4 regions of the Streptomyces sp. NPDC001513 genome follow, and region 1 is predicted to be linked to each of the others. Evidence: riboswitches for the same ligand, from Rfam matches in the RefSeq annotation. Region 1 holds a riboswitch; each other region holds the start of a gene.
What was found. A riboswitch is a leader RNA that binds a small molecule or an ion and turns the genes downstream of it on or off. The one in region 1 is predicted to bind cobalamin.
Positions count from the first base shown of each region.

Region 2: it holds a riboswitch for cobalamin, as region 1 does, so the genes downstream of both, ACFYZ4_RS28480 (prenyltransferase/squalene oxidase repeat-containing protein) here and ACFYZ4_RS32200 (prenyltransferase/squalene oxidase repeat-containing protein) in region 1, are expected to answer to the same signal.
Region 3: it holds a riboswitch for cobalamin, as region 1 does, so the genes downstream of both, ACFYZ4_RS04685 (CoA-acylating methylmalonate-semialdehyde dehydrogenase) here and ACFYZ4_RS32200 (prenyltransferase/squalene oxidase repeat-containing protein) in region 1, are expected to answer to the same signal.
Region 4: it holds a riboswitch for cobalamin, as region 1 does, so the genes downstream of both, ACFYZ4_RS20945 (ribonucleoside-diphosphate reductase subunit alpha) here and ACFYZ4_RS32200 (prenyltransferase/squalene oxidase repeat-containing protein) in region 1, are expected to answer to the same signal.

Region 1 covers NZ_JBIAVU010000016.1:210,708-218,229, reverse strand. Annotated here, with positions in the region: gene ACFYZ4_RS32210 (nucleotide disphospho-sugar-binding domain-containing protein) at 1-501, shown strand, start outside; gene ACFYZ4_RS32205 (hypothetical protein) at 591-2,000, opposite strand; cobalamin riboswitch at 2,111-2,244, opposite strand; cobalamin riboswitch at 2,313-2,450, shown strand; gene ACFYZ4_RS32200 (prenyltransferase/squalene oxidase repeat-containing protein) at 2,560-5,328, shown strand; gene ACFYZ4_RS32195 (hypothetical protein) at 5,325-6,245, shown strand; gene ACFYZ4_RS32190 (energy-coupling factor transporter transmembrane component T) at 6,250-7,482, shown strand; gene ACFYZ4_RS32185 (ABC transporter ATP-binding protein) at 7,479-7,522, shown strand, end outside.
Region 2 covers NZ_JBIAVU010000013.1:268,433-275,954, forward strand. Annotated here, with positions in the region: gene ACFYZ4_RS28465 (ABC transporter ATP-binding protein) at 1-43, opposite strand, end outside; gene ACFYZ4_RS28470 (energy-coupling factor transporter transmembrane component T) at 40-1,260, opposite strand; gene ACFYZ4_RS28475 (SCO2322 family protein) at 1,257-1,928, opposite strand; gene ACFYZ4_RS28480 (prenyltransferase/squalene oxidase repeat-containing protein) at 1,928-3,184, opposite strand; cobalamin riboswitch at 3,297-3,428, opposite strand; gene ACFYZ4_RS28485 (MBL fold metallo-hydrolase) at 3,495-4,544, opposite strand; gene ACFYZ4_RS28490 (aldehyde dehydrogenase) at 4,725-6,188, shown strand; gene ACFYZ4_RS28495 (ferredoxin) at 6,188-6,421, shown strand; gene ACFYZ4_RS28500 (VOC family protein) at 6,879-7,253, opposite strand; gene ACFYZ4_RS28505 (TetR family transcriptional regulator) at 7,321-7,522, opposite strand, start outside.
Region 3 covers NZ_JBIAVU010000002.1:214,807-222,328, forward strand. Annotated here, with positions in the region: gene aceA (isocitrate lyase) at 1-359, opposite strand, end outside; gene ACFYZ4_RS04675 (short-chain fatty acyl-CoA regulator family protein) at 750-2,153, shown strand; gene ACFYZ4_RS04680 (cobalamin-binding protein) at 2,172-3,086, opposite strand; cobalamin riboswitch at 3,151-3,329, shown strand; gene ACFYZ4_RS04685 (CoA-acylating methylmalonate-semialdehyde dehydrogenase) at 3,522-5,021, shown strand; gene ACFYZ4_RS04690 (acyl-CoA dehydrogenase family protein) at 5,018-6,172, shown strand; gene ACFYZ4_RS04695 (enoyl-CoA hydratase/isomerase family protein) at 6,169-7,272, shown strand; gene mmsB (3-hydroxyisobutyrate dehydrogenase) at 7,269-7,522, shown strand, end outside.
Region 4 covers NZ_JBIAVU010000009.1:64,471-71,992, forward strand. Annotated here, with positions in the region: gene ACFYZ4_RS20930 (carbon starvation CstA family protein) at 1-1,687, shown strand, start outside; gene ACFYZ4_RS20935 (YbdD/YjiX family protein) at 1,684-1,881, shown strand; gene ACFYZ4_RS20940 (GNAT family N-acetyltransferase) at 1,948-2,445, shown strand; cobalamin riboswitch at 2,487-2,619, shown strand; gene ACFYZ4_RS20945 (ribonucleoside-diphosphate reductase subunit alpha) at 2,764-5,157, shown strand; gene ACFYZ4_RS20950 (ribonucleotide-diphosphate reductase subunit beta) at 5,157-6,170, shown strand; gene ACFYZ4_RS20955 (hypothetical protein) at 6,308-6,532, opposite strand; gene ACFYZ4_RS20960 (helix-turn-helix domain-containing protein) at 6,614-7,522, shown strand, end outside.

The DNA of each region.
Region 1 (7,522 bases):
CGGGGCTCCCGGCCCCGGATCGCCGTCACCCTCGGTACGGTGGTGACCACCTTCGCGGGCGTCGACCCGATCAGCCGGGTGATCGCCGAAGCCGCCTCCGTCGACGCCGAGTTCCTGCTCGCCGTGGGCGACACCGACCTGAGCCCGCTCGGCACCCTCCCCGCCAATGTCCGCCCCCTGCCCTGGGTGCCGCTGGCCCAGCTGCTGGACTCCGCCGACGCGGTCGTGCACCACGGCGGCTCCGGCACGATGCTCACCGCCGCCGCCCGGGGCGTCCCCCAGCTGATCCTCCCGCAGGGCGCCGACCACTTCATCAACGTCGACGCCGCGACGGGCCTGGGCTTCGCCCTGCGCGCGAGCGGCGACAGCGTGGACGCCGACCTGCTCGGCCGGCTCCTCACCGACGACGACCTGCGCAAGGCCGCCGCCACCACCCAGGCCGAGATATCCGCGCTGCCCTCCCCCGCCGACCTGGTCGCCTCCTTCGAAGCCCTCGCCTAGCAGCGCTCTCCGGCGGCCTTCCCCGCGGCCTTGCGGGCCGACTGACGCCGGGTGCGTGGCTCCGTACGGGGCCACGCACCCGGGAGGGGTCAGGCGCCCCAGCGCAGGGCGATGGTGTCGCCCACGTTGATCACCTTGTTGCGGACGGCGCCGGCGAAGGCGGAGCCGTCGACGCTGACCTTCCAGGTGTTGGAGCCGCTGTTGGCCTTGCCGTTGACGGCGGTGATCGTGCCGGTGCCCGACGAGGGGGTCACGCTGGTGACGCAGCCGGCCGGGGTGGCCGCGGTGGTGGCCGCGTTCAGGACGTCCCCGAGGGTGGTGGTCGTACCGGTCGGGGTGAAGGCCACGGAGCAGACCTTCAGGCCGCCGGCGCCGTCGTCGACGGTGAGGGCCAGCTTGGTGGCCGTACCGGCGGTGAAGGTGGACTGGGCGACCCACTGCGGGGCGCCGGGGGTCACCGGGACCGGCGGGGCGGCGGTGAAGCCGCCCCCGGCGACGGCGCGCAGGGAGTCGATGGAGGAGTAGGGGGACGGGGTGGTGTCGGCCGGCTTGTACTTGAAGCCGCCCCCCGGGTTGTACTGGTTGGCGAGCAGGAAGTCGATCGGGGTCTTGTTGGAGGCGGTGAGGAAGTCACCGGTCTGCGGGTTGATGCCGCAGGCGTTGAGCCCGGCGACGCCCCAGCCGTTGGAGCTGGTGTTGACGCCGTACATGGAGTTGAAGGCGCCGGTGGTGGCGAGCCTGCCCTTGAGGAAGTTCTTCGCCTGGACCACGTCGGCGTCGGTGTTGGGGACGCCCGAGACGCAGAGGGCCGCCATCGCCGCACCGGTCATGTCGACGTCGCCCGCGGCGGCCAGGGCCGTGGGGTTGCCCTCGGCCTTGCTGAAGGTCCAGCCGCCGTCGTTGTGCTGGTTGGCGCGGATGCGGGTGACGATCGAGTCGGTCAGCGCCTGCGGGATCCGGGTGCCGCCCGCCTGGGTCTTGGCGCCGCCGAGCGAAAGGGCCGCGAAGACGGTGCCGTTGAAGTTGCCGGACGGTCCGAAGTAGCCCGCCTCGGCGGTCTGCCAGTAGGAGTAGACGTTCGCTATGAGGTTTCTCGAGTCCGAGACGCGCGCCGGGTCGACGCCCGCCGCGTACGCGTTCAGCGTGCCGCGCTCGTAGTCGGTGACGACCGGGGTGGCGGACGGCCAGCCGGACGTGGCGATCAGGTTGCGGTAGACGGTTCGGGCGTTCTTCGTCGTGTCACCGCCCGGGGCGACGTCGACGACCGCCGTACCGGCCGCGGCGAAGGCGCTGAACGCCCACTCGTTGGACAGACCCGCGCCGGCGTACGAACCATCGGCCGCCTGCAGGGACTTGAGGTAGGCGACGCCGTTGGTCTTGGACGTGGCGATCTGCGCGGGCGTCGAGGTCGCGAAGGCGGGCAGCGCGGTGAGGGCGAAGGCGCCGAACGCGGCGGGCACCGCGAGCGCGAGACGGCGGGAGGTACGGGGACGGGACATGGCCTGCTCCTGGAATCGGCGGACGCCGGCCGGTCCCTGCTCCGTCCCGGCCCGTTGGGACGCGGGCGGACATGGCGGAGGCCGCCGTCCGGAACGCGTGGTACGGCTTCTCGGTGCTGCGTTTGCCGCGTGGGCATTCGGGCTCGGGAACGGCCCCCGCCGTCCCACACCGCTGCGCGTCAGCCCCGGATTCTCACCAGGTTCCCCCATGTGGCAGCCCTGGACGCTACCCGAGTGATCAGGGGTCCGCCAGCCGTCCCAACAGGGATGCGAACGACGGGATGCGGTGAGACACACGCCACCTTGACGCCCTGCCTCGGCCCGTGTTGCACTCCGCTGACAAGAACTCAGCACCAGGGGAAGCCGGTCGAAGTCCGGCGCTGACCCGCAACCGTAGGCCCGGCACCCGCCGGGCGAGTCGGAACACCTGGTGTGCAGTCATCTGTACGGAGAACGCCGTCGCGGACTACGGCGTGGTCGTCACCGCTCCCCGCGGGCCCAGCCGTGCCGGGGGGCGCATCGCCACGCACGCAGCCGCCCGGCAGAGACGAGGGCCGCGGTGGGGACCGAACAGCGGGACGAACGGCGTACGCACACCAGACGGCGGCTGCTGTCCCTGGCGACCGCGGCGTTCCTGACCCTCGGTGCGGGGGTGGCGTTCCTCACGGCGCCCACCTCGGCGAACGCCGACCCCATCGAGCAGTGCACGGCGACCACCGGCGCGGTCGTGGCCGTCGACTTCGGTCCCTTCGGCGGCAAGGTCGAGCGGGGCTGCGACACCACCCTCACGACGGGCTACGAGCTGCTGCACACGGCCGGGTTCACCACGGTCGGCACCCAGCACGACGGTGACGCCTTCATCTGCCGCCTCGGGTTCGGCACCTTCAACTCCGGGACGGAGTACCCCACTCCGGACAAGGAGGACTGCGTCCTCACCCCGAAGGCCACCGCCTACTGGTCGTACTGGCACGCCTCGCCCGGCGACCAGAAGTGGACCTACAGCTCCCTCGGCGCGAAGTCCCGCGCGCCGAAGCCCGGTGACGTGGACGCCTGGGTGTTCGGCGGGACCGATGTCGGCGGCACCTCCGGCAAGCCCACCTTCTCCCCCGACGACGTGCGGGCCGGCGGCGGGGGCCCCAAGCCGGACCCCACCGGCCCGAAGCCGCCGGACGTACCGCCGGGCGCGGTCGATCTCCCCGCCGCCACCCGCTGGCTGACCGGGAAGCTGATCGAAGGCGAGCGCGTCCTCAAGGCGGACTCCACCGATACGGACTACCCGGCGACCACCGAGGTGATCTACGCCCTGGCCGCGGTCGACCCGAAGAGTCCGGCCGCGCAGAAGGCCGCCGCCTTCCTCGCCACCCCCGCGCACACGGAGGCGTACGCGTACCCGGCCGGCAAGGACCAGGCCCCGGACGCCACCGCCGCGGCCCGGCTCGCGCTCGTCGCCGAGGCCACCGGCAAGGACCCCCGCGCCTTCGGCGGGCGCGACCTGCTCGGCGACCTCGTGAAGTACGTCTGCACCAGCGGCGTCGAAGCCCCCGAGCCGGTCCCCGGCTGCATGACCAAGGGCGACTTCCGCACCCCCTACCAGGCCGAGGGCCAGGCCCTGGCCGTGATCGCCCTGGTGAACGGCGGTGTCACACCGCCCGCCGACGCCGTGGCCCGGATGACCGCGTTCCAGTGCGAGGACGGCGGATTCAGCAGCATGCTGCTCCGCGCCGGCGACTGGTGCGACAGCGAGGCGGGCGCCACCGGGCTGATGACCCTGGCCCTCAAGCGGGCCGGCGGTCACGACCCCGTCGTGGAGAAGGGCCGCGCGTACCTGAAGAAGGCTCAGGCCCCGACCGGGTCGCTGCCCGCCGCCTCGTACACGACGGTCGGCAGCGCCTTCGCTACCGGCCTGGCCGCCCAGGCCCTGCGTACGCTCGGTGACCCGCTCTTCGCGGACGCCGCGGTCTCCTGGCTGTCCCGGGAGCAACTCCCGGTGGGAGCCTTCACGTTCGAGGATCCGGACACCGACCCCGTGCTGATGGCCACCACCGCGGCCACCATCGCCGGCGCGAAGACCGATCTGGTCGCGCTCACCACGAAGAAGTCCGACCCGCCGAAGCCGTCCCCGGACCCCACGAAGCCCGTGCCGGGTGCCGGGCCCGACCTGAAGAAGGGCACGGCCTACCTCACCGACCACAGCCGGCTGATCCAGGGCCGGTACTACGAGAACAGCCCCGGCAGCGGCTTCGCCGACTACGGCCTGACCATCGACGGCGCCTACGCGCTCGCCGCCACCGGCGAGGACAACACCACCCTGCGCAACATCGTCGACTTCCTCGACAAGGGCGGCAAGGACGGCAAGGGCCGCGGCGTGCACGACTGGACCCTGATCGGCACCAAGTACGCCGGCGGCGGCTCCATCGGCAAGACGGCCCTCCTCGCGCAGGCCGTCGGCCGCGACCCCCGCGCCTTCGGCGGCCAGGACCTGATCGCCGCGCTCGCCAAGGCCGTGTGCCCGGCCAAGTCGGCCCAGCCCGACCGCTCCTGCGCCGACAAGGGCGCCTACACCAACGCCACGTCCGTCTTCTCCCAGTCCCTCGGCGTCATCGCGCAGGTCCGCGCGGGCGAGAGCGCCGCCGCGGGAGAGCCCATCGCCTACCTGAAGAGCCTCCAGGAGCCCTCCGGTGCCTGGCCCAGCCTGATCGGCGAGCCCAGCCAGGCCGAGGTCGACTCCACCGCCATGGCGGCGATGACCCTCGACCTGCTCCCGGACGCCGCCTCGCAGGCGGCCGTCGACAAGGCGCTGGCCTGGCTGGCGACGCAGCAGAAGGAGGACGGCGGCTTCCCCGGCGCCTCGGGCAACTCCGTCAACTCGGCGGCGCTGGCCGTGCAGGGCATGTCCCTGGACAGCGCCAGGTACGCGGACCGCATCGCCAAGGCCCGCACGTTCCTGGCCTCCCAGCAGAACGGCGACGGCGGATTCAACGTGGCCAAGGGCGGCCAGCCCGGATCCGACGTCCGCGCCTCCACCCAGGCCGTCGGCGGGGCCACCGGCATCTCCTTCGCCACCCTCACCCGCAGCCTGGACGGCACCACCCCGCAGCCCGTCCCCACCACCTCGGTCCAGCCCTCCGGCTCCCCCTCGGCGCCCGTCATCGTGACCCCGGGCGAGAGCGCCGGCGGTACGGGCTCCGGTTCGGCCGGTGGCGGCCTCGCCTCCACCGGTGCCCAGGTCGGCGGAATCGCCGCCGCGGCCGTGGCCCTCGTCCTCGGCGGCTGGGGCATCACCCGCGCGGCACGCAAGCGCCGTACCACCACCGGAGGCGAGGCATGACCGGCCGCCTCGTGCGCGCCCTGTCCCGTACGGCCGCCGCGCTCGGGCTGACGGTGGCGGCCTTCGCCGCCACCGCGGCCCCGGCCGGGGCGTCCCCGCAGCCGATGGGCCAGTGCACCACCTCCTCCGGTGCCGTCCTCGCCGTGGACTTCAGCCGCTGGGGCGGGCCCGTCTACCGCTCCTGCGGTACGACGCCCACCACCGGCTACGAGCTGCTCAACCAGGGCGGCTGGGCCACCACCGGCACGGGCCACGACGGCCCCGCCTTCATCTGCCGCATCGGCTACAGCGGGTACCAGGGCGGGAAGCAGTTCCCGACCCCGCAGCAGGACGACTGCGTCCTGACCCCGCCGGCCTCCGCCTACTGGTCGTACTGGCACGCCAATCCGGGCCAGAACACGTGGGAGTACAGCCAGCTCGGCGCGATGCTGTACAAGCCGAAGCCCGGCAGCGTCGACCTGTGGATCTTCGGGGGCACCAACATCGAGGGCACCGAGGGCAAGCCCACGGTCACCCCCGACCAGCTGCGCGCCAAGAACGCCCAGCCGACCGGCGGGGACAAGTCGGCCCCGAAGGACACCCGCACCGCGGCGCCCCTGCCTCCGAACGTCAACACGGGCCCGAAGCCGGAGAACCCCCTGCCGGCCGACCCCGCGCCGGCCACGACGCCGCCCGGCCCTTCGCCGTCGGAGAGCCCTTCCGCGAGCGCCTCGCCGACGCCCTCCGCGTCGCCCTCGTCCAGCGCTCCCGCGGTGGCGGCGCCCGCGCCCGGCCCCGAGGTGGTCGAGGCGGCGCCCGCCGCCGACGCCGCTCACGACGTCGGCTCGTACCTGCCCGCCGTCGCCACCGGGGCGCTGGTGCTGTTGATCGGTGCCGCCGCCGTGTACGCGGCCAAGCGCCGCCGTCGTACGGAGTAGCCGCGTGTCACGCACCACCGCCACGGCGGCAGCGGCCAGGCCGCCCGCGTCCGGCCCCGCGCCGGACGCGGGCGGCCGCCGTCTGCCCCGCACCCTGCACCCGGTCGCCTGGTGGATCTGGGCGCTGGCCCTGGCCACCGCGGTGAGCCGCACCAACAACCCGCTGCTGCTGTTCCTCGTCCTCGCGGTCCTCGGCTACGTGATCACCATGCGCCGCACCGAGGCCCCCTGGGCGCGCGGCTTCAAGTACTACCTCTACCTCGCTCTCACCGTCGTCGCGATCCGCGTGCTCTTCCGCGCGGTCTTCGCCACCGGCATCACCCCGCGCGACCACTTCCTCTTCTCCCTGCCGCACATCCCCACCCCGGACTGGTACGCGGGCATCCAACTCGGCGGCCCCGTCTCCCTGGAGGCGCTGCTCTCCGCCGCGACCGACGGTCTCCGGCTCGCCTGCATGCTGTGCTGCATCGGCGCGGCCAACACCCTCGCCAACCCGAAGCGGGCCCTGCGCGTCCTGCCCGGCGCCCTGTACGAACTGGGCGTGGCCGTCACGGTGTCCATCAGCGTGGCGCCCCAACTGGTGCAGAGCGTCCAGCGGGTGCACCGGGCCCGCCGGCTCCGCGCGGGCCGCACCAAGGGGTTGCGCGCCCTGCGCGGCATCATCGTCCCCGTCCTGGAGGACGCCCTGGAGCGCTCGTTGCGCCTGGCCGCCGCCATGGACTCCCGCGGCTACGGCCGGGCCGGCACCGCCACCCGCCGCTCGCGCCGGCTGACCGGAGCCCTCATGCTGCTCGGCATGTGCGGCCTGTGCGCCGGGGCGTACGGTCTCCTCGACGCCACCGCGCCGAAGCTGCTCGGGCTGCCCGCGATGGGCGCGGGCGCGCTGCTGTGCTTCGCGGGACTGCGCCTCGGGGGGCGCCGCATCACCCGCACCACCTACCGGCCCGATCCCTGGCGGGCCGCGGAGTGGGCCGTCGCCGGCTGCGGCGTCCTGTCGGCGGTACTCCTCTTCAGCAACGCCGGATTCAACGCAGCCGAGCTCAACCCGTCTATCTACCCGCTCAGTTGGCCCACCCTGCCGCTGGTGCCCGCCGCCGCGATCCTCCTCGCCGGGACCGCGGGCTTCCTGGCGCCGCCCCCGACCGCCCCCGCCCGGCCGACGGCAGCCGCCCGACCGGCCGGCCCTGCTCCCGTCCACCCGGCCGTCCCCGCACAGCGCACCGAGGAACCCAAGTGATCCACTTCGACCAGGTCACCGTCCGGTACGAGGACACGGA
Region 2 (7,522 bases), on a different contig from region 1:
CCGCGCCCTCGTAGGTGACCGACACCTGCTCGAAGCGGATCACAGCGACGCCTCCTTGGGCGGTACGGGTGCCACGAACGCGGGCAGCAGGCCGATCAGGATCGCCGCCGCCGGCCACAGCGGCAGCGTGGGCGCCACCAGCGGGACCACCCCCGGGTGCAGCGCGGCCGGGTCGACGGAGCCCGCGCGGATGAGGAGCGCGGCGACGGCCGCGCCCGAGCCGGCCACCAGCCAGGCGCGCGGCCCCCAGCGGTCGGGCCGGTAGCGGGTCCGCACCGACCGGCGCCCGCCGAGGCGCAGGCCCGCGAGGGCCAGGACCGCGCCGATGCCGAGCACGGGGAGCCCGTACGCGGCGCCCTGCGCGGCCAGCAGCCCGTACGTGCCCGCGCACATGCCGAGGAGACCGCCGAGGGTGAGGACGTTGGTGGTGTGCCGGACGGCCGGCGGGACCTTCGCCGTGCGGCCGTAGCCGCGCGCGTCCATCGACGCGGCGATGGCGACGGAACGCTCCAGGGCGCCCTCCAGGACCGGCAGGCCGATCTGGAGGATCGCCTTCACCCCGCCGGTGGGGCGGCCGCGCAGCCGGCGGGCCGTCCGCAGCCGGACCACGTCGGCGACCATGTTCGGCGCGAAGGTCATGGCGACGACCACTGCGACCCCCGCCTCGTACAGGGCGGCGGGCAGGGACTTCAGCAGCCGCGCCGGGTTCGCGAGGGCGTTCGCGGCGCCCACGCAGACGAGGAGGGCGGCCAGCTTCAGGCCGTCGTAGAACGCGAAGACCAGCTGCTCGGCGGTGACCTTCCCGCCGAACCGGATGCCCTGCGCCCAGGCGGGCAGCGGGATCTCCGGGAGCGTGAACAGGGTGTGCGCGCCGGGGACGGGCGAGCCGAGCAGCATGGAGAACAGCAGGCGCAGGCCGATGACGACGAGGCCGAGCTTGAGGAACGCCCCGTAGGAACGCGCCCAGGGCGCGTCCGTGCGGCGGGCCGCCACCACGTACCCGGCGACGCCGACGATCAGCCCGAGAAGCAGGGGGTTGGTGGTGCGGGAGGCGGCGGTGGCGAGCCCGAGGGCCCAGAGCCACCAGGCCCCGGCGTGCAGGGCGGTGGCCCGGCCGGCGAGCGGGGCCTGCCATTTTCTCTTGTACGTCGACCAGCGCGGGGGATCCTGCGCCGCGGGCAGGCTCCGGCGGGCCGGGGTCACGTCGTCGCGTGCGGCGCCGCGCCTGTCTTTCAGCCCCTCCGCACGCTCGCCCGTCATCGGGTGCGGCGGCGGGATTGCCAGAGGGCGGCCGCGGCCAGGGCGGCCACGGCTGCGATGCCCGCCAGCAGGCCCGCCGACGGGCCGCCGTCGTCCGGGGCCGCGGCGGCGGGCGCCGCCGACGCGCTCGGCGCCGGGGCGTCCGCCATCGGTTCGCCGCAGCCCTGCCTCGGGTAGCCCGAGATCGCGCACAGCAGGGCCGCGCTGTTGTAGCGCAGCGGCTTCGCGACCGATGCCAGCGCCTCGGCCGCCGTGGCCTCCGCGGCCACCTGCGCGCACGCGGTGCGCGGGGCGTCCTGCGGCGGGGCCTCGCCCGCCGGGGCGTCCGCGGGCACGCCGAAGTCGACGACGAGCGCGACCCGCTTGCGGCCCTGCGCCGGAGGGGTGGAGCCGCAGACGGCCTCGAAGTCGGCCGCGGCGCGCGGCTGCGCCGCCTGGTCCGCCGCGTCCTTGCTCACCGAGAAGCGGAACCCCTGCACGGAGCCGTCCTTCGGGCGGGCCATCGAGGGGCCCTGCGTGGCGTACGACCAGCGGCCGCCGCCCGAGCCGTCCCAGAACGACCAGTAGCGGTAGCCGGCCGCCAGCGCCGGAGCGGCGGCCAGCACGGCCAGGACGCTCCCGAGGGCCAGCGCCAGAGCGAGGGCCACGGCGGGCCGGCGGCGGCGCATCAGAGCTGGTTCTTCTTCCGGCGGCCGCTCAGCAGGATGCCGATGCCCACGCCGGCCGCGCCGCCCGCGCCGATGATCCACCAGAGGTTCTGGTTGTCGGACGACTCCTCCTTCACGGGGGTGGCGTCCGTGTCCGCGCCCTGCGGGGCCGGGCCGGTCGCGTTCAGCGCCGCGACGAGGTCGGTGCCGCCGAAGGACTTCGGGTCGGTGCCCGTGGCGTGCGCGGCGAGGATCAGGGTGCCGAGGGCGGCCGGCTTGCCCGTGGACCACTCGGCGGAGTTGGCCTTCAGCCACTCCAGGGCGCCCGCCGCCGACTGCTTGTGCCCGGCCGCGGCCAGGGCGATCACCGCGTCGACGGTGTTGCCGGTGTCCGGGGTCGGCTGGTCGGCGCCCGGGGTCACGGCCGTCAGGTGGCCGTCCTTCTTCAGGGCCTCGGCGAGGTAGCCCGCCGCGCCCTGGGCCGCTGCCGCCGGGTCGACGGTGCCCGCCGCCGGGCAGGTCGGCGCGGCCGCGGGGGTGTCCGTACCGGAGGGGACAACGGCCGAGCCCGTGCCGAGGCCGGCCAGCACGGCCGCGGCGGAGGCGTCGCCGTTCGCGAGCAGCTTGCCGTCGACCGGCTGGAACGCGAACGCGCCCCGGTCGCCGGCCGGCTCGGCGGCGCAGCCCAGCTGGAAGGAGAGCAGCGCCTCGTAGGGGGTCTTGCCCGCCTTCGACTTGATCTCGGCCGGCTTCTCGCCGGCCGCGGTCAGGGCGCTGATCACGAGGGCGGTCGAGTTGGCGTCGGTGCCGCTGTCCATGGCGCCGCCCGGGTTGGAGCTCCAGCCGCCGTCCTCGTTCTGTACGGACTTCAGCCAGCCGACGGCCTTCTTGACGCTCTCACCGTGGCCGCCGAGCGCGGTCAGCGCCTGCACGGCGGCGGCCGTCGCGTTGGAGTCGATGTACGCGGTCGCGTCGCAGTCCTTGGCGGTGTCCGCGCGGAAGGCGGGGAAGGAGCCGTTCGCGCACTGCTGGCCGGCCAGCCAGTGCACGGCCTGCGCGGCGGGCTTGATGCCGACGGTGTCCTGGGCGAGCAGCGCGAAGGACTGCCGCCACACGCCGTCGTACATGGGGTCGTCCTTGCCGTACAGCCCGGAGGGGATGACCGGGGGTGCGGAGGGGGAGGCGGGCGGCGCGGTGTCGGCGAGGGCTGCGGGGGCGACACCCACGCAGAGCACGGCGGAGGCGGCGAGCGCGGCTGCGCTGCGGCGGACGTTCATGGGGGAGGGTGCCTCTCCTGCTGGGGAACCGGAGGCGGGCACGCACTGGCACCGGGCTCCGGCTCCGTTTACCTCGACGGTGCCGGCCGCCGGAGGATCCGGCGGCGCGAGCCGCGCACTTCCGGTACGGGGCATTCCGGCTCCCCGCCCGGGCGGTGCCGGGGTGGGTCACGGTTGCGGGTCAGCGCCGGATTCGCACCGGCTTCCCCCCCGTACAGAAGTGTGGACGACGGCTTCACTCTACCGGCCCGTAGCCTGCGGGCCCGGGGGCACTGGGGGCCCGGGCCCCTTACCGGCCGCGCCGCCGTCCCTACACGGCCCGGTACGTCACCGGGTCGGTGCCCGGGACGGCCTCCGCGCGGCCCTGCTTCACCAGCCGCCGCAGGTGGGCTTCCGCTTCCGAGACGGCGATGTTGCGGGAGCCGTACGGGATCTGCTCCCAGGGCCGGTTCCACTCCATGAGCTCCGCCAGCGCCCACGGGGTGAGCGGTTCGGCCAGCAGGGTCCACAGCCCGGACAGCCGCTCCTCGTGGTGGTCCAGCAGTTCCCGTACGCGGGCGGGTGCGTCGGTGAAGGCGTACTGGTGGGCCGGGAGCACCTCGGCGGGTGCCAGCCGGCCGATGCGTTCGAGGGAGTCGAGGTAGTCGCCGAGGGGGTCGGTGACGCGGGTGTCCTCGGGGGCCTCGTACAGGCCGATGTGCGGGGAGATCCCGGGCAGCAGGTGGTCGCCGGAAAAGAGGCGGCCGTTGCCGGGCAGGTTCGCCGGGTGGGCCTCCTCCAGGTGCAGGCAGACGTGGCCGGGGGTATGGCCGGGGGTCCAGATCGCGCGCAGCCGGCGTCCGGCGAGGGGGAGCAGTTCGGCGGGGACGATCTCCCGGTCGGGCACGGCGGCGCGCAGTCCGGGCAGGGTCCGCATGCGGCCGCTCGCGCGGGCGGCGCGCAGGGGCGCGATGTGCTCCTCGGGGGCTCCGGCGGCGGCGAGCTTGGCGCTCATGTAGTCGAACCAGACGCCGGGCTCGGAGGCGCGGGTGCGGACGACGACCTCGGTGTCGGCGGCGTGCATGGCGATCCAGGCGCCGGACGCCTCGCGGACCCGGCCGGAGAGGCCGTGGTGGTCGGGGTGGTGGTGGGTGATGACGACGCCGTGGACGTCGGCGACGGGGATGCCGAGCGCGGCGAGCCCGGCGACGAGGGTGTCCCAGGACTCGGGGTCGTCCCAGCCGGTGTCGACCAGGACCGGGCCGCGGTCGGTGTCGAGGACGTGGACGAGGGTGTGTCCCAGCGGGTTGTCGGGGATGGGCACCTTGATGCCCCACACGCCTCCGCCGTGATCGGTGACCTGTGACGTGTCCTCCGGCATGAGCCCTCCGCCCGTTGCCGCCCTCTGACGAGAACGTGTTTCAGTAGTAGCCCAAGTCGACCACTTCCACGCTCTTCTGACTAGTCGTTGGATCTTCTCCGCTGTTCCGTCCTGGCCGTGGACTCCTCGAACTAGAACTGGTATCAGTTCTGGAACGCCAAGCCGCAGGAGGCCTCAGCCATGACCGAGCTCGTGGAACACGGACAACTGTTCATCGGCGGGGAGTGGACGGATCCGCTGGGCACCGACACGATCCGGATCGTCTCCCCTCACACCGAGCAGGTCATCGGCTCCGTCCCGCACGCCTCGAAGGGGGACGTGGACCGTGCCGTCGCCGCCGCGCGCAAGGCGTTCGACGAAGGGCCCTGGCCGCGGATGACGCTGGACGAGCGGATCGCCGTCGTCACCCGGATCAAGGACGCCATCGCGGTGCGGCACGAGGAGATCGCCCGCTCGATCAGCTCCCAGAACGGGTCCCCGTACTCCTGGAGCATCCTCGCCCAGGCGCTCGGCCCGATGATGGTCTACGACGCCGCGATCACGGTCGCGCGCGCCTACCCGTACGAGGAGCACCGCCAGGGCGTCCTCGGCCCGATCCTGGTGCGCCGGGAGCCGGTGGGCGTGGTCGCCGCCGTCATCCCGTGGAACGTCCCGCAGTTCGTGGCGGCGGCCAAACTGGCGCCGGCGCTGCTGACGGGCTCCACGGTGATCCTCAAGCCGTCCCCCGAAGCGCCGCTGGACTCCTTCATCCTCGCCGACATCGCGCGGGAGGCCGGACTCCCCGAGGGCGTGCTGTCGATCCTGCCCGCCGACCGCGAGGTCAGCGAGTACCTGGTCGGCCACCCCGGCGTCGACAAGGTCGCCTTCACCGGCTCGGTCGCCGCGGGCAAGCGCGTCATGGAGGTCGCCGCCCGCAACCTGACGAGGGTCACGCTCGAACTCGGCGGCAAGTCCGCCGCGGTGATCCTGCCGGATGCCGACCTGGACTCCACCATCGCCGGGATCGTCCCGGCGGCCTGGATGAACAACGGGCAGGCCTGCGTGGCCCAGACCCGGATCCTCGCGCCGCGCAGCCGGTACGAGGAGGTGGCCGAGGCCCTCGCGGCGGCGGCCGGCGCGCTCGTCGTCGGCGACCCGCTCGACCCGGCGACGCAGCTCGGCCCGCTCGTGGCCCAGCGGCAGCAGCAGCGCTCGCTGGACTACATCCGGATCGGCCAGGAGGAGGGCGCGAAGGTCCTGTCGGGCGGCGGCCGCCCGGTGGGCCTGGACCGCGGCTGGTACGTGGAACCCACCCTCTTCGGGGACGTGGACAACTCCATGCGGATCGCCCGCGAGGAGATCTTCGGCCCGGTCGTCTGCCTGATCCCGTACGGGGACGAGGCGGAGGCCGTACGGGTCGCCAACGACTCGGAGTTCGGCCTCAGCGGCAGCGTCTGGACCGGCGACGTCGAGCACGGCATCGACTTCGGGCGGCAGGTGCGGACGGGCACCTTCAACGTGAACACCTTCAGCCTCGACATGCTCGGGCCGTTCGGCGGCTACAAGAACAGCGGCGTGGGACGGGAGTTCGGGCCGGAGGGGCTGAGCGAGTACCTGGAGCACAAGATGATCCACCTGCCGGCGGGCTATGAGGCGGGTGCCTGATGGGTGACCGCTGGCAGGTCGAGGTGGACCGGGGGGTCTGCATCGGCTCGGGCATGTGCGTGAACCACGCCCCGGACGGCTTCGTCCTGGACTCGGCGCGCCAGTCGCATCCGCGCACCGCGCAGTCGGACGCGAACGAGCCGATCCTGACGGCGGCGGAGGGCTGCCCGGTGGAGGCCATCCTCATCACGCTGGCGGCCACGGGCGAACCGGTCTTCCCGCCGGAGGACTAGGGGGGCCGGTTGGCTGCCGGTTGGCTGCGCCGCTTGGGCTGGGTGTGGGGTGGGCCGGTTGTGCCGGGGCCGGGCGCGCGCCGGGGTGTCTCCTCGGGCGCCGAACGTTTCGGGGGGTCGGAGTGCGGAGGCTTGTTGTGTTCGGCGCCCTGCGGGGATCACCCCGACACACACCCGACCCCGGCCCATCCGGCCCGGCTGCGCCGATCCTTCAGCCCTGCCGCACCGACTCCAGCCTGGCTGCACCATTCGGCTTCGCCGCACAAATTCAGCCCCTCCGGCGTTTGAGGAGCGGGTCCGGGCAGAGCCCGGCGGGGTGCGGGGCGGAGCCCCGGTCTTTGAGCCGCACCATTCCAGCCCTGCTGCACCACTCCGGCCTCCGCCGCGCAAATTCAGCCCCGCCGGCGTTTGAGGCGCGGGGTGTGGGGCGGAGACCCGGCAGTGGTGCGCCAGAGGCTTACTTCGTCATTTCGGCGGCGCTCCGCTCGACGCAGAACTCGTTGCCCTCGGGGTCGGCGAGGGTCACCCAGCCGCCCCCGTCGGGCCGCCGGTGGTCGCCGACGACGGTCGCGCCCAGGGCGACGATGCGTGCGACCTCCTCGTCGCGCGTGCGGTCCTGCGGCTGGAGGTCCACGTGGACCCGGTTCTTCACGGTCTTGGTGTCGGGGACCGTCACGAACAGCAGGGTCGAGCCGGGCGTCTTGAGCAGCGCCTCGGGGTCTCCGGGGAAATCGTCGTCGGCGAGCGGGCTGTCCAGGACGGCGGCCCAGAACTGCCCGAGGCTGTAGGCGTCGGAACAGTCGAAGGTGAGGTGTCGCACAAGAGAGGCCATGCGGCGGACTATCGAACATGATCGCGGCCGCTGTCCAGCGGAATTCCGCGATCCCGCAGCGGCTGCTTCAGGCCTTTTCCGGGGCCGTCAGGTCGATCAGACGGCACACCGTCTCGATGTCGATCTTGACCTGGGCGATCGACGCACGGCCGGAAAGCCACGTGATCAGCGCCGAGTGCCAGGTGTGCTCGATGACCCGTACCGCAGAGAGCTGTTCCGCCGTCGGCGGGGCCTCCAGGCCCATCGCGTCCAGGATGATCGCCGTGGTC
Region 3 (7,522 bases), on a different contig from region 1:
ACCTGCGGCACCGAGTTGACCGGGTACAGGCTCTGGTCGGGGTAGGTGTGGCCGGCCTGGTTGGCATCGGCGGCGACCTGCCAGCCCGAGAGGTAGATCGCCTGCAGCCCGGCGCGGACCTGCTGGACGGCCTGGCCGCCGGTCAGGGCGCCGAGCGCGTGGATGTAGTCCTGCTCGTGGAGCTGGCGCCACAGGCGCTCGGCGCCGCGCCGGGCCAGGGTGTGCTCCTCGCGGACGCTGCCGGAGAGCCGCACCACGTCCTCGGCGGTGTAGGTGCGCTCGATGCCGGCCCAGCGCGGGTCCGTGGCCCACCGCTGTTCGAGCTGCTGGGCCGCCGCCGTCGTGTTCGCCTCTGCCATGACCGTCACCGTCTCCATGAATCGCTTGATCTGCCAATGTTCTGGTCAGCTGTGCACCGTGTTGGCACCGTGTGCCTCACTCGGGGATCGCGGCCGCCGGACCGGCCCGGAGGCCGAACGGAGCAATGTTGCCGAGCCGCCGAGCCGGGACCGCCGGGATCTCCGACATCAGGGCATGAATCGCGCCCGGAGCGTCCGTCTCGGCTGCCGGGTCCGGCGGGCCGCAGGACTGACTCTGACAGTGGCACCGAGTGCCATCAAGAAGGGACGAATGCCAAGTTCTGCGAATCTTCACGGCCGGTTTTGCCAAGTTTGCAAACGTCGGCAGCGCCCGGATCCCGCGTAGGGTTGCGGCTGTCCCCGGCACACGTGGAGCAGGCGAGGAGCACGGTGAGCAAGACGTACGCGGGCGCGCGGCTGCGGCGGTTGCGCGAGGAGCGGCGGATGAGCCAGGCCGAGCTGGCGCGCGTCCTCGCCATCTCGCCCAGCTACCTGAACCAGATGGAGCACGACTCGCGCCCGCTCACCGTCCCGGTGCTGCTGCGGCTGACCGAGGCGTTCGGCGTCGACCCCGGCTTCTTCTCGGAGCGCGACACCAGCCGGCTGGTGGCCGACCTCCGCGAGGCGCTCGCCACGGAGGTGGCCGAAGCCCGGGTGTCCGCCTCCGACCTCGCGGAACTCGCCACCCGGATGCCCGCCGTCGCCTCGGTCCTGCTGGACCTCGGCCGGCGTGGCCAGCTGCTCGCCGAGCGGCTCGCCGGGGCCGCGGACGGCCGGGACGGCGCCCTGGACACCCCGCGCTCCCCCCACGAGGAGATCCGCGAGTTCTTCTACCGGCGGCAGAACTACCTGCACGACGCCGACCTCGCCGCCGAGGAGCTGGCCCGCGCGGTGGGCATCCGGCCGGGAGACGTCGTACGCGCCCTGTCGGCGCGGCTCACGGACCGGCACGGGGTGCGCCTCGCCACCGATTCGGACCGGCTGCACCACTACGACGAGCGCGCCCGCGTCCTGCACATCTCCAGCCGGCTCCGGCCGGGCCAGCAGGCCTTCCGGCTCGCCACCCAACTGGCCCTGCTGGAGTACGGGGAGGAGCTGGACCGGCTGGCCGCGGAGGACTTCCCGCCCGGTTCCGCGACCCACGGCCTGGCCCGGATCGGCATCGCCAACTACTTCGCCGCCGCGCTGATCCTCCCGTACGGCGCCTTCCACACGGCCGCGGAGGAGTTCCGCTACGACATCGAGCGGCTCACCGACCACTTCGGCCTCGGCTACGAGACGGTCTGCCACCGCCTCAGCACCCTGCAACGGCCCAGGCTGCGCGGGGTGCCCTTCTCCTTCGTGCGCGTCGACCGCGCCGGGAACATGTCCAAGCGGCAGTCCGCCACCGGCTTCCACTTCTCCCGCGCCGGCGGCACCTGCCCGCTCTGGAACGTCTACGAGGCCTTCGCCGCGCCCGGCCGCATCCACGTCCAGATCGCGGCCATGCCCGACGGCCAGCGCCACCTGTGGACCGCCCGCGCCGTCACCCGCCACCGCGGCGGCTGGGGCGAGCCCGGCAAGACCTTCGCCATCGGCCTCGGCTGCGAGATCCGGCACGCCTCCCGCCTCGTCTACTCCGACGGGCTCGACCTGGACAACACGGCGGCCGCCACCCCCATCGGCATGGGCTGCCGCCTCTGCGAACGCCTCGACTGCCCCCAGCGGGCGGTCCCGCCGCTCGGCCGCACCCTCGCCGTCGACGAGAACAGCAGCACCTTCGTCCCGTACCCGGTCCTCGCGGACCGCGGCTGAACGGCGGCGCGGGGCGGCTCAGTCCAGCCGCCGGGCCTCCGCCGCGGTCACGGGCTCACCCGCCCGTACGGAGTGCAGCACGTGGGCCAGTACCTCCGCGCCCCGCACCACCCGGGGCCCGGGCCGGTTGAAGTACGCCGGCCCGTCGAGGACCCAGACGGCGCCGGAGCGTACGGCGGGCAGCCCGGCCCAGCCGGGCAGGGAGGTGAGCAGGTCCCGCTCCCGCAGGGTGCGCTCGGGCGGGAAGCCGCAGGGCAGCACGAGCAGCACATCGGGGCGCGCGGCGACGACCTCGTCCCAGGTCATCGCCTTGGTGTGCTCCCCCGGCGCGGCGAGCAGCGGTTCGCCTCCGGCGCAGCCGATCTGTTCGGGGACCCAGTGCCCGGCCGGCCACAGCGGGTCGAGCCATTCGATGGCCACCACCCGGGGCCGGGCGCGTCCCGCCGTCAACCGGCGCACCCCGGCGAGCCGTGCGCGCAGCTCCTCGCGCCGCCGCTCGGCCCGTTCCCGTACGCCGAGCAACTCCCCCACGGTGACCAGGCAGTCCAGTACGTCGTCCAGGGTGCGGGGCTCCAGGCTGAGCACCCGCGGACCGGCGTCGAGCACCCGGACCGCCTGGGACACCCCCCGGTAGGAGACGGCGCAGACGTCGCAGAGGTCCTGGGTCAGGACCACGTCGGGGGCGAGGGCCGCCAGGGCCTCGGTGTCGAGCGTGTAGAGGGAGGATCCGGAGTGCGCGGCGCCGCCCACGGCGTCGGAGATCTCCCGGCTGCTGAGCGTCTCGGCGGAGAATTCGGCCGCGGTGACGACCGGGACGCCGGCGACCGCCGCCGGCGGCCAGTCGCATTCGTGGGTGCGTCCCACCAGGTCACCGGCCAGACCGAGCTCGGCGACGATGTCGGTGGCGGCCGGCAGCAGGGAGACGATGCGCATGCCCCGACTGTAGGCCGCAGCGCCGTGCACGGGGTGGTGGGGTGGACTTACTAGGACGTCCAACTATATGTTCCTGGCACAAGGTCCGCGGTGCAGGGAAGCCGGTGAGAAACCGGCACGGTCCCGCCACTGTGACCGGGGAGTGTGCTGCCATCCACACGCCACTGACGAGGTCTGTCGGGAAGGCGGGCGGCACGCGGGGATCCGGGAGTCAGGATACCGGCCGCGGAGCGTTCCGTGTTGTCCACGAGGATGGAGCAGACACGCATGGCACCGGTCCGTACCCACGACCCTGGTGATCCGGCGAAGCGAGCGGCGACCCCCGCGTTCACTTAGACCCTGTCCCACGGCTTTCCATGCGGCGCACCCGACCCGGGTGCCGCCGCCGGTCTGCCGTGCCGTCCTCGGATCCGCACCTGACGAGAGCAGGCAACCATGGTCCGTGAACTCACCCATTTCATCGGCGGCAAGCACGTCACCGGGACATCCGGCCTCTTCACCGATGTGTACGACCCCAACACCGGCGCCGTACAGGCCCGGGTCCCGCTCGCCGGGCGCGCCGACACCGAGGCCGCCATCGCCGACGCCGAGACCGCTCAGCGCGAGTGGGGCGAGTGGAACCCGCAGCGCCGGGCCCGCGTCCTGCTCCGGTTCCTCCAGCTGGTGGAGGGCGAACGCGAGTCGCTGGCACGGCTGTTGTCGGCCGAGCACGGCAAGACCATTGCCGACGCCCACGGCGACCTCCAACGTGGCCTGGAGGTCGTGGAGTTCGCCGCCGGCATCCCTCATCTGCTGAAGGGGGAGTTCACCGACAACGCCGGCGGCGGGATCGACGTGCACTCGCTGCGCAGCCCGCTCGGCGTCGTCGCGGGCATCACGCCCTTCAACTTCCCCGCCATGATCCCGCTGTGGAAGGCGGCGCCCGCCCTGGCGTGCGGAAACGCCTTCATCCTCAAGCCCTCCGAGCGCGACCCCTCGGTGCCGCTGCGACTGGCCGAGCTCTTCCTGGAGGCCGGTCTGCCGCCGGGCGTCCTCAATGTCGTCAACGGCGGCAAGGAGGCGGTCGACACCCTGCTGGAGGACCCGCGCGTCCAGGCCCTCGGCTTCGTCGGCTCCACCCCGATCGCCGCGCACATCTACGCCACGGCCGCCGCCCACGGCAAGCGCGCCCAGTGCTTCGGCGGGGCCAAGAACCACATGATCGTGATGCCGGACGCCGACCTCGACCAGGCCGTCGACGCCCTGATCGGCGCCGGCTACGGGTCCGCCGGCGAGCGGTGCATGGCCATCGCCGTGGCCGTGCCCGTCGGCGAGGAGACCGCCGACGCGCTGGTCGCCCGGCTGACGGAGCGCATCGCCACTCTGCGCATCGGCCGGTCCGACGACCCGGACGCGGACTTCGGCCCGCTCGTGAGCCGGGACGCGCAGGACCGGGTCCGCCGCTACGTGGACATCGGGGTCAACGAGGGCGCCGAACTCGTCGTCGACGGACGGGGGTTCACCCTGCCCGGGCACGAGAACGGCTTCTTCGCCGGTGCCTCGCTCTTCGACCGGGTCACCCCGCAGATGCGGATCTACCGCGAGGAGATCTTCGGCCCGGTGCTGTGCGTCGCCCGCGCCGCCGACTACGAGGAGGCCCTGCGGCTGCCCACCGAGCACCCGTACGGGAACGGCGTGGCCATCTTCACCCGGGACGGGGACACCGCCCGGGACTTCACCCGCAGGGTCGGCGCCGGCATGGTCGGGGTCAACGTCCCCATCCCGGTCCCGGTCGCGTACCACACCTTCGGCGGCTGGAAGCGGTCCGGCTTCGGCGACCTGAACCAGCACGGCCCCGACGCGATCCGCTTCTACACCCGCACCAAGACCGTCACCTCGCGCTGGCCCTCCGGGGCGAAGGAGGGCGCGAGCTTCACCATCCCGACGATGGGATGAGCCCGGTGACCATCACCCTCACCCCCGACCAGCTCGCCCTGGCCGAGGTCACCCTGGACTTCGCGCAGGAGCAGCTCTCCCCGTACGCCGTCGCCTGGGACCAGGACAAGCACTTCCCGCTGGACGTGATCCGCAAGGCGGCGGACCTCGGCCTCGGCGGTGTCTACGTCCGCGAGGAGCACGGCGGTTCGGGTCTCTCCCGCAGCGACGGGGTCCTCGTCTTCGAGACCCTCGCCACCGGGTGCCCCTCCATCGCCGGGTACCTGTCCATCCACAACATGGTCGCCTGGATGATCGACCGCTACGGCGACGACGGCCAACGGGCACGCTGGCTGCCGGACCTGTGCGCCGCCAGGTCCCTCGGCAGCTACTGCCTGACCGAACCCGGCGCCGGATCCGACGCCGCCGCCCTGCGCACCCGGGCCGAACGGGTGGGCGAGGACTACGTCCTGAACGGGGTCAAGCAGTTCATCTCCGGCGCCGGCGCCTCCGAGGTCTACGTCGTCATGGCCCGCACCGGCGGCGCGGGCGCCGGCGGGATCTCCGCCTTCGTCGTCGAACGCGGCGATCCCGGGGTCTCCTTCGGACCCGACGAGCGCAAGATGGGCTGGAACGCGCAGCCCACCCGGCAGGTGGTCCTCGACGGGGTCCGCATCCCCGCCGACCGGCGGCTCGGCGCGGAGGGCGACGGCTTCCGCATCGCCATGAACGGCCTCAACGGCGGCCGCCTCGGCATCGCCGCCTGCTCGCTGGGCGGCGCGCAGAGCGCGCTCGACCGCAGCCTGGTCCACCTGGCCGACCGCGAGGCCTTCGGGGCGCGGCTGCTGGACGCGCAGGGCCTGCAGTTCCGGCTCGCGGACATGGCCACCGAGCTGGCCGCGGCCCGCGCGCTGGTCCGGCAGGCCGCCGACGCGCTGGACCGGGGGGACCCGCTGGCCCCGCAACTGTGCGCGATGGCCAAACGGTTCGCCACCGACACCGGCTACACGGTGGCCGACCGCGCCCTCCAGCTCCACGGCGGATACGGCTACCTGAGCGAGTACGGCATCGAGAAGATCGTCCGCGACCTGCGGGTGCACCAGATCCTGGAAGGAACGAACGAGGTCATGCGCATCATCGTCGCCCGCGGGCTCACGGAGGCCCTGCGATGAGCACGCAAGCCGCACCCGCCGGGGCCGCCGACGCCTCCGACGAGGTCCTCGTGCACACGGCCGGACGCGCCGGCCACCTCACCCTGAACCGGCCCCGGGCCCTCAACGCGCTCACGCACGCCATGGTGCTCCGCATCGAGGAGGCGCTGGCCGCCTGGGAGCACGATCCCGCCGTCGAGGCCGTCGTCATCGGCGGGGCCGGGGAGCGCGGTCTGTGCGCCGGGGGCGACATCCGCTCCATCTACGAGGACGCCCGCTCCGGGGGCGTCGCCTCGGCGGACTTCTGGCGAGACGAGTACCGGCTCAACGCCCGTATCGCCCGCTACCCCAAGCCGTACGTGGCCCTCATGGACGGCATCGTGATGGGCGGCGGCGTCGGGATCTCGGCCCACGGCACCGTCCGCATCGTCACCGAACGCTCCCGCGTCGCCATGCCCGAGACCGGCATCGGCTTCGTCCCCGACGTCGGCGGCACCCACCTGCTGTCCCTGGCCCCCGGGGAACTGGGCACGCACCTGGCCCTGACGGGCACCCCCGTCGGCGCGGCGGACGCGCTGCTGTGCGGGCTCGCCGACCACTTCGTACCGGCGGAGCACCTGCCCGCGCTGGCCGCGGACCTCGCGCGTGACTCCGTACACGAGGTGCTGGAGCGGTACGTCGGGTCCGCGCCCGGCGGCGTACTCCACGGCCACCGGGAGTGGATCGACCACTGCTACGCCGCGGACACGGTCGAGGAGATCGTGGACCGGCTGTCCGGCAGCGGTGTACCGGCGGCGAAGGAGGCCGCGGCCACCCTCCTGGCCAAGTCGCCGACGGCGCTCAAGGTGACCCTGGCCGCCGTGCGCCGCGCCCGCGAACTGGGGCCGCTGGAAAGGGTGCTGGAGCAGGAGTACCGGATCTCCTGCGCGGCCCTGGCCTCCCCCGACCTGGTCGAGGGCATCCGCGCCCAGGTGATCGACAAGGACCGCAGCCCGCGCTGGAGCCCGGCCACTCTGGCCGAGGTCGCCGACGCGGACGTGGAGCGGTTCTTCGCCCCGCTCGGGGAGGGCCGCGAACTGCGCCTCGCCGGGACCGACTCCCCTCAGGAGGTGCCGTGGTGAGCAGTACCGTCGCATTCATCGGGCTCGGCCACATGGGCGGCCCGATGGCCGCCAACCTGGTCAAGGCGGGCCATCGCGTCCTCGGCTACGACCTCGTACCGGAGCTGCTGGCCGCCGCGGCGGCGACGGGTGTCGAGCCGGCGGACTCGGCCGTCGGGGCGGCCGCCGCGGCGGACGTGGTCGTCACCATGCTGCCGGCCGGCCGTCACGTCCTCGCTCTGTACGGGGAGCAGGGGCTGCTCGCCGCCGC
Region 4 (7,522 bases), on a different contig from region 1:
CGTCGGCGGAGCCGCCGCCCTGGTCGCCGTGTTCGCCATCATGATCATCCTGCTGGCCGTGCTCGCGCTGGTCATCGTCAACGCCCTGGCGCACTCCCCCTGGGGCGTGTTCTCCATCGGCATGACCATCCCGATCGCCCTCTTCATGGGCTTCTACCTGCGCGTGCTGCGGCCGGGCCGGGTCACCGAGGTCTCCACCATCGGTGTCGCCCTGCTCCTGGTCGCCATCATCGCGGGCGGCTGGGTCGCCGAGTCCTCCTTCGCGGGCACCTTCACGCTGGAGAAGGAGACGCTGGTCATCTGGATGGTCGCGTACGGCTTCATCGCGTCGGTGCTGCCGGTGTGGATGCTGCTCGCGCCCCGCGACTACCTCTCCACCTTCATGAAGATCGGCACGATCGCGCTGCTCGCGCTGGGCGTGGTCATCGCGATGCCGATGCTGAAGATGCCCTCGGTCACGGACTTCGCCGCGCGCGGCGACGGCCCGGTCTTCGCCGGCTCGATGTTCCCCTTCGTCTTCATCACCATCGCCTGCGGCGCCCTGTCCGGCTTCCACTCGCTGGTCGCCTCGGGCACCACCCCGAAGATGATCCAGAAGGAGACCCAGGTCCGGGTCATCGGCTACGGCGCGATGCTGACCGAGTCCTTCGTCGCCGTCATGGCGATCATCGCGGCCTGCATCATCGAGCCCGGCCTGTTCTTCGCGGTCAACTCCCCCGGCGGGGTCATCGGCACCACCGTCGAGTCCGCCTCGCAGGCGGTCACCAACCTCGGCTTCGCCATCTCCCCCGAGGCGCTGACCCAGGCAGCGAAGGACGTGGAGGAGGCCAGCCTGCTGTCCCGTACGGGCGGCGCACCGACCTTCGCACTCGGAATGTCGGAGATCTTCTCGTCGGTGATCGGCGGGGCCGGCATGAAGGCCTTCTGGTACCACTTCGCCATCATGTTCGAGGCACTGTTCATCCTCACCACCCTCGACGCGGGCACCCGCGTCGGCCGGTTCATGCTCCAGGACACCCTCGGCAACCTGCACAAGCCGTTCAAGGACGTCAGCTGGAAGCCCGGAGTCTGGCTGGCGAGCGCCATCGTCGTCGGGGCCTGGGGCTACTTCCTGTGGGTGGGCATCAAGGACCCGCTGGGCGGCATCAACCAGCTGTTCCCGCTGTTCGGCATCGCGAACCAGCTGCTCGCCGCGGTCGCCCTGGCCGTCTGCACCACCCTGCTGGTCAAGTCCGGTCGCCTCAAGTGGGCCTGGGTGACGGCCGTCCCGCTGGTCTGGGACGTGGCCGTGACGCTCACCGCCAGCTACCAGAAGATCTTCTCCGACAACCCGAAGATCGGCTTCTTCGCGCAGCGCAGCACCTACCAGGAGGGCATCGACGCCGGGAAGGTGCTCAAGCCCGCGAAGAACATGGACGAGATGCACACCGTGGTCACCAATGCCACGGTGGACGGCGTGCTGTCGGCCCTCTTCGCGGCGCTGATCGTCATCGTGCTCCTGGACGCGGCCCGGACCTGCCTGAAGGCCGTCCGCAAGCCGGAGTCGGTGACCCTCACCGAGGTCCCGTGGACCGAGTCGAAGATCGTCGCCCCGGCCGGGCTGATCCCGACGCCCGAGGAGCGGGCGGAGCTCGCCGCGGCGGGCCTCGACTCGGGCGGCGGACACGTCAAGGAGCCGGTGGCGTGAGCACCGTACGGAGCGTGCTGGCCCGGGCCCGGTTCTACGTACGGGAGTTCTCGGGGGAGGCGGCGTACGACCGGTACGTCGCCCACGCCCGCTCCCACGACCCGGACGCGGAGGTCCTCACCCGCCGCGCCTTCGAACGCGCCCGCACGGACGCCCGCGAGGCCGACCCCCGCAAGGGCTTCGGCTGCTGCTGAGTCACACCGGAGGGCCCCGCCGAAATCCGGCGGGGCCCTTCGCGCGCCTCCGGCACACTCGAACGCATGGACATCACGATCAGACCGGTACGGCCCGCCGAGTACGCGGAGCTGGGCGGGATCACGGCGCAGGCCTACCTCGCCGACGGGCATCTGGACTTCAACGAGGACGACGCCTACCTGAACGTGCTGCGCGACGTGGCCGGCCGGGCGGCCCTGGCCGAGGTGCTCGTCGCCGAGCGCGACGGGCGGATCCTGGGCGGGGTGACCTTCGCCGCACCCGGGAGTCCGCTCGCCGACATCGCCGGCCCGGACGAGGCCGAGTTCCGGATGCTCGCCGTGGCCCACGAGGGGCGCGGCCAGGGCGCCGGCGAGGCTCTGGTGCGGGCGTGCGTCGAGCGGGCGCGGGCGATCGAGGGCGTGTCGGCCGTGGTGCTCTCCACCCAGCGCAGCATGGCCGGCGCCCACCGGATCTACGCGCGCCTGGGCTTCGTACGCGTCCCGGAGCGGGACTGGGCGCCCATCCCGGGCCTGACACTTCTGGCGTATCGGCTCAAGCTGTAGCCACGCCGACACTACATGTGGGGGTTGCCTCATAGGGGCGCCCCCACATGTATGCTCAAGGCTGCTGTCGCCGCAGGGGAATCCGGTGTGAATCCGGAACTGTCCCGCAACGGTATGAAGTGTCCGGCTACCGGACACCAAGTCCGATGACCTGCCGGCAGCGCGCCCGGCTCGACCGAACCGGGTGCCGACACGTCCGGGCCTCGCGGTTGGGCCGGTGGACGCCATGCGGTGTGAACGCGTTCCTGCCACGCCCGCATGCGCCCGCTCGCGCCCCGCTCCGCCGATGACCGGGCCGAGCGAGGGAGAGCTCCCGCCGTGACCATCGCGCCTTCCGCACCGCGCGCCGAGTCCATTTCTGGCGACAACACCGAGGGCCCGGGGGCCACGCTGCTGCGTACCCTCACCGAACTTACGGCGGACCTCCCCGACACCGACCCCGGCCGCGTCGCCGCCGCCGCGCTCCGCGGCCGCAGCTCCGCCGCCGACGAGGCCGAACTGCGGGGGCTCGCCACCGAGGCCGCCGCCGGTCTGATCTCCGAGGACCCCGCGTACTCGAAGCTCGCGGCCCGGCTGCTGACGCTGGCCGTGCGCGACGAGGCCGCGAGCCAGGGCTCCACCTCCTTCTCGGCCTCGGTCGAGGTCGGCCACCGCGAGGGCCTCATCGCCGACCGCACGGCCGAGTTCGTGCGGACCCACGCGAACCGCCTGGACGCGCTGGTCGAGCACACCCTCGCCGAGGGCGCCGACGACCGCTTCGGTTTCTTCGGCCTGCGCACCCTGCACAGCCGCTACCTGCTGCGCCACCCGATCACCCGTCAGGTCATCGAGACCCCGCAGCACTTCATGCTGCGCGTGGCCTGTGGCCTCGCCGCGGACGAGAGCGTCCAGGCCCTCGAGGAAGTGGCCTCGCTGTACCGGCTGATGAGCCGCCTCGACTACCTGCCCTCCTCCCCCACCCTCTTCAACTCCGGCACCCGGCACCCGCAGATGTCCTCCTGCTACCTGCTGGACTCCCCGCTGGACGAGCTCGACTCGATCTACGACCGCTACCACCAGGTGGCGCGCCTGTCGAAGCACGCGGGCGGCATCGGCCTGTCGTACTCCCGCATCCGCGCCCGCGGTTCCCTGATCCGCGGCACCAACGGCCACTCCAACGGCATCGTGCCGTTCCTGAAGACCCTCGACGCCTCCGTCGCCGCGGTGAACCAGGGCGGCCGCCGCAAGGGCGCCGCCGCCGTCTACCTGGAGACCTGGCACGCGGACATCGAGGAGTTCCTGGAGCTCCGCGACAACACCGGTGAGGACCAGCGCCGTACGCACAACCTGAACCTCGCCCACTGGGTCCCGGACGAGTTCATGCGCCGCGTGAACGCGGACGCCCAGTGGTCGCTGTTCTCCCCGGCCGACGTGCCCGAGCTGGTCGACCTGTGGGGCGACGACTTCGACGCCGCCTACCGCAAGGCCGAGGCGGAGGGCCTGGCCCGCAAGACCATGCCCGCCCGCGACCTGTACGGCCGGATGATGCGCACCCTCGCGCAGACCGGCCAGGGCTGGATGACCTTCAAGGACGCCTCCAACCGCACGGCGAACCAGACCGCCGAGCCGGGCACGGTCGTCCACTCCTCGAACCTCTGCACCGAGATCATCGAGGTCACCAACGACGGCGAGACGGCCGTCTGCAACCTCGGCTCGGTCAACCTCGGCGCGTTCGTGCTGACGGAGACGGGCGAGATCGACTGGGAGCGGCTGGACGAGACCGTCCGCACCGCCGTGACCTTCCTCGACCGCGTGGTGGACATCAACTTCTACCCGACCGAGCAGGCCGGCCGTTCCAACGCCCGCTGGCGCCCGGTGGGCCTGGGCGCGATGGGCCTCCAGGACGTCTTCTTCAAGCTGAAGCTGCCCTTCGACTCCCCCGAGGCGAAGGCCCTCTCCACCAGGCTCTCCGAGCGCATCATGCTCGCGGCGTACGAGGCCTCGTGCGACCTGGCCGAGCGCAGCGGCCCGCTGCCGGCCTGGGAGCAGACCCGCACCGCGCGCGGCGTCCTGCACCCGGACCACTACGAGACCGAGCTGAACTGGCCGGAGCGCTGGGAGGCGCTGCGCGCCCGCGTCGCGACGTCCGGCATGCGCAACTCGCTGCTCCTCGCCATCGCCCCGACGGCCACGATCGCCTCGATCGCGGGCGTGTACGAGTGCATCGAGCCGCAGGTCTCCAACCTCTTCAAGCGCGAGACGCTCAGTGGTGAGTTCCTCCAGGTGAACGGCTACCTGGTGGAGGAGCTGAAGGCGCTCGGCGTGTGGGACGCCCAGTCCCGCGAGGCGCTGCGCGAGGCCTCCGGCTCGGTGCAGGGCTTCGGCTGGATCCCGGCGGAGGTCCGCGAGCTGTACCGCACGGCGTGGGAGATCCCGCAGCGCGGTCTGATCGACATGGCGGCGGCCCGTACGCCGTTCCTGGACCAGTCGCAGTCGCTGAACCTGTTCCTGGAGACGCCCACCATCGGCAAGCTCAGCTCGATGTACGCGTACGCCTGGAAGCAGGGCCTGAAGACCACCTACTACCTGCGCTCGCGCCCGGCCACGAAGATCGCCCGCGCCGCGTCCGCGTCCGCCGTCCCGGCGGCCGCCACTCCGCTCCCGCAGGCCGTCGACGCCGACGCCCTGGCCTGCTCCCTTGAGAACCCCGAGTCCTGCGAGGCCTGCCAGTAATGAGCTCCAACAACAAGAACCTCCTGGACCCGGGCTTCGAGCTCACGCTCCGCCCGATGCGCTACCCGGACTTCTACGAGCGCTACCGGGACGCGATCAAGAACACCTGGACCGTCGAGGAGGTCGACCTCCACTCGGACGTCGCGGACCTCGCGAAGCTGACGCCGGCCGAGCAGCACATGATCGGCCGTCTGGTCGCGTTCTTCGCGACGGGCGACTCGATCGTCTCGAACAACCTGGTGCTGACGCTCTACAAGCACATCAACTCCCCGGAGGCGCGCCTGTACCTGTCGCGCCAGCTGTTCGAGGAGGCCGTGCACGTCCAGTTCTACCTGACGCTGCTCGACACCTACCTGCCCGACCCGGACGACCGGGCGGCCGCGTTCGACGCGGTCGAGGAGATCCCCTCCATCCGCGAGAAGGCGCAGTTCTGCTTCAAGTGGATCAACGAGGTCGAGAAGCTGGACCGGCTGGAGACGCAGGCCGACCGCCGCCGCTTCCTGCTGAACCTGATCTGCTTCGCCGCGTGCATCGAGGGCCTGTTCTTCTACGGCGCCTTCGCGTACGTGTACTGGTTCCGCTCGCGCGGCCTGCTGCACGGCCTGGCCACCGGCACCAACTGGGTGTTCCGTGACGAGACCATGCACATGAACTTCGCGTTCGAGGTCGTGGACACGGTCCGCAAGGAGGAGCCGGAGCTCTTCGACGACGCCCTCCAGCAGGAGGTCACCGACATGCTGAAGGAGGCCGTGGAGGCGGAGCTGCAGTTCGGCCGCGACCTGTGCGGCGACGGCCTGCCGGGCATGAACACCGAGTCGATGCGCGAGTACCTGGAGTGCGTCGCGGACCAGCGTCTGGTCCGCCTCGGCTTCGCGCCGGTGTACGGCTCGCAGAACCCGTTCTCCTTCATGGAGCTGCAGGGTGTCCAGGAGCTGACGAACTTCTTCGAGCGCCGTCCGTCGGCCTACCAGGTCGCGGTCGAGGGCACGGTCGACCTGGACGAGGACTTCTAGGGTCCCCGGTCCTCCAGGGTCCCCCGTCGGGACGCGGTGAACGCCGCGAAGCCGGGATGCGGTTCACCACCGCGTCCCGGCTTCTCGCGTTTCCGGCGCCCGATCGTCCGGCTTCCCGTGTGCACGGTCGCCCCGGCTCAGTGGGCGACGGGGCCCCAGTGCATCCGGGTGTGCCGGGCGCGGTACCCGCGGACGGTGGGGGGCATGCCGCCCGCCTTCTGGCGCGGCAGCCACACGAGCCGGGTCTCGACGGCTCGCAGCTGCCGGTCGATCCGGCGGTCGCGCAGGACCCCGTACAGGCTGGGGGCGAGCACCAGCGTGGCGACGGCAAGGACGGTGAGGTAGCTCAGGAACGTGTTCATGTCTCCACTCTCCTCCCGTGGGGAAAACTCGCACAGTGGCAGGACTGTCATGAAAGAGCGAATTACTGCCACACTGGATCCATGCTGACCAACGTGGCCGTGGCCCTCCTCGACGAGATCGCCCCCTTCGAGTTCGGGATCTTCTGCGAAGTCTTCGGAATCGACCGCAGCGATCACGGACTGCCGGTGTACGACTTCGCCGTCTGCGCGGCGGAGGAAGGCCCCCTGACCATGTCCGGCACCGGTTTCACGGTCACCCCCGAACACGGGCTGGACCGGCTGGAGAGTGCCGACCTGATCTGCGTGCCCGCCTTCCGGGACGCGGGCACCCGCGTGTACCCGGAAGCGCTCCTGGAGGCGCTGCGCCGCGGGGTGGAGCGGGGAGCGCGGGTGCTCAGCGTGTGCAGCGGCGCGTACGCGCTCGGGGCGGCGGGGCTGCTGGACGGCCGGCACTGCACCACGCACTGGATGCACGCCGCGACGCTGGCCCGGCGCTTCCCGCGGGCTCTGGTCGACCCGGACGTGCTGTACGTCGACGCGGGCCCGGTGATCACCTCCGCCGGCACCGCCTCCGGCATCGACGCCTGCCTGCACCTGGTCCGCCAGGAGCACGGGGCCGAGGTGGCCAACACCATCGCGCGGCGGATGGTCGTACCGCCCCACCGGGACGGCGGGCAGGCCCAGTACATCGAGCGGCCGCTGCCGCGCACGTCCTGCGACACCGTGGGCGAGGTGATCGAGTGGATGGCCCGCCACCTGGAGGACGAGATCACCGTCGAGCAGCTCGCGGAGCGCGCGCACATGTCACCGCGCACCTTCGCCCGCCGCTTCCTCCAGGAGACCGGCACCACCCCGTACAAGTGGGTGCTGCGCCAGCGGGTCCTGCTCGCGCAGGAGCTGCTGGAGTCGACCGGCGAGACGGTGGACGCGATCGCCGGCCGCTGCGGCTTCGGCAACGCGGCCGCGCTGCGCCACCACTTCCTGCGGACC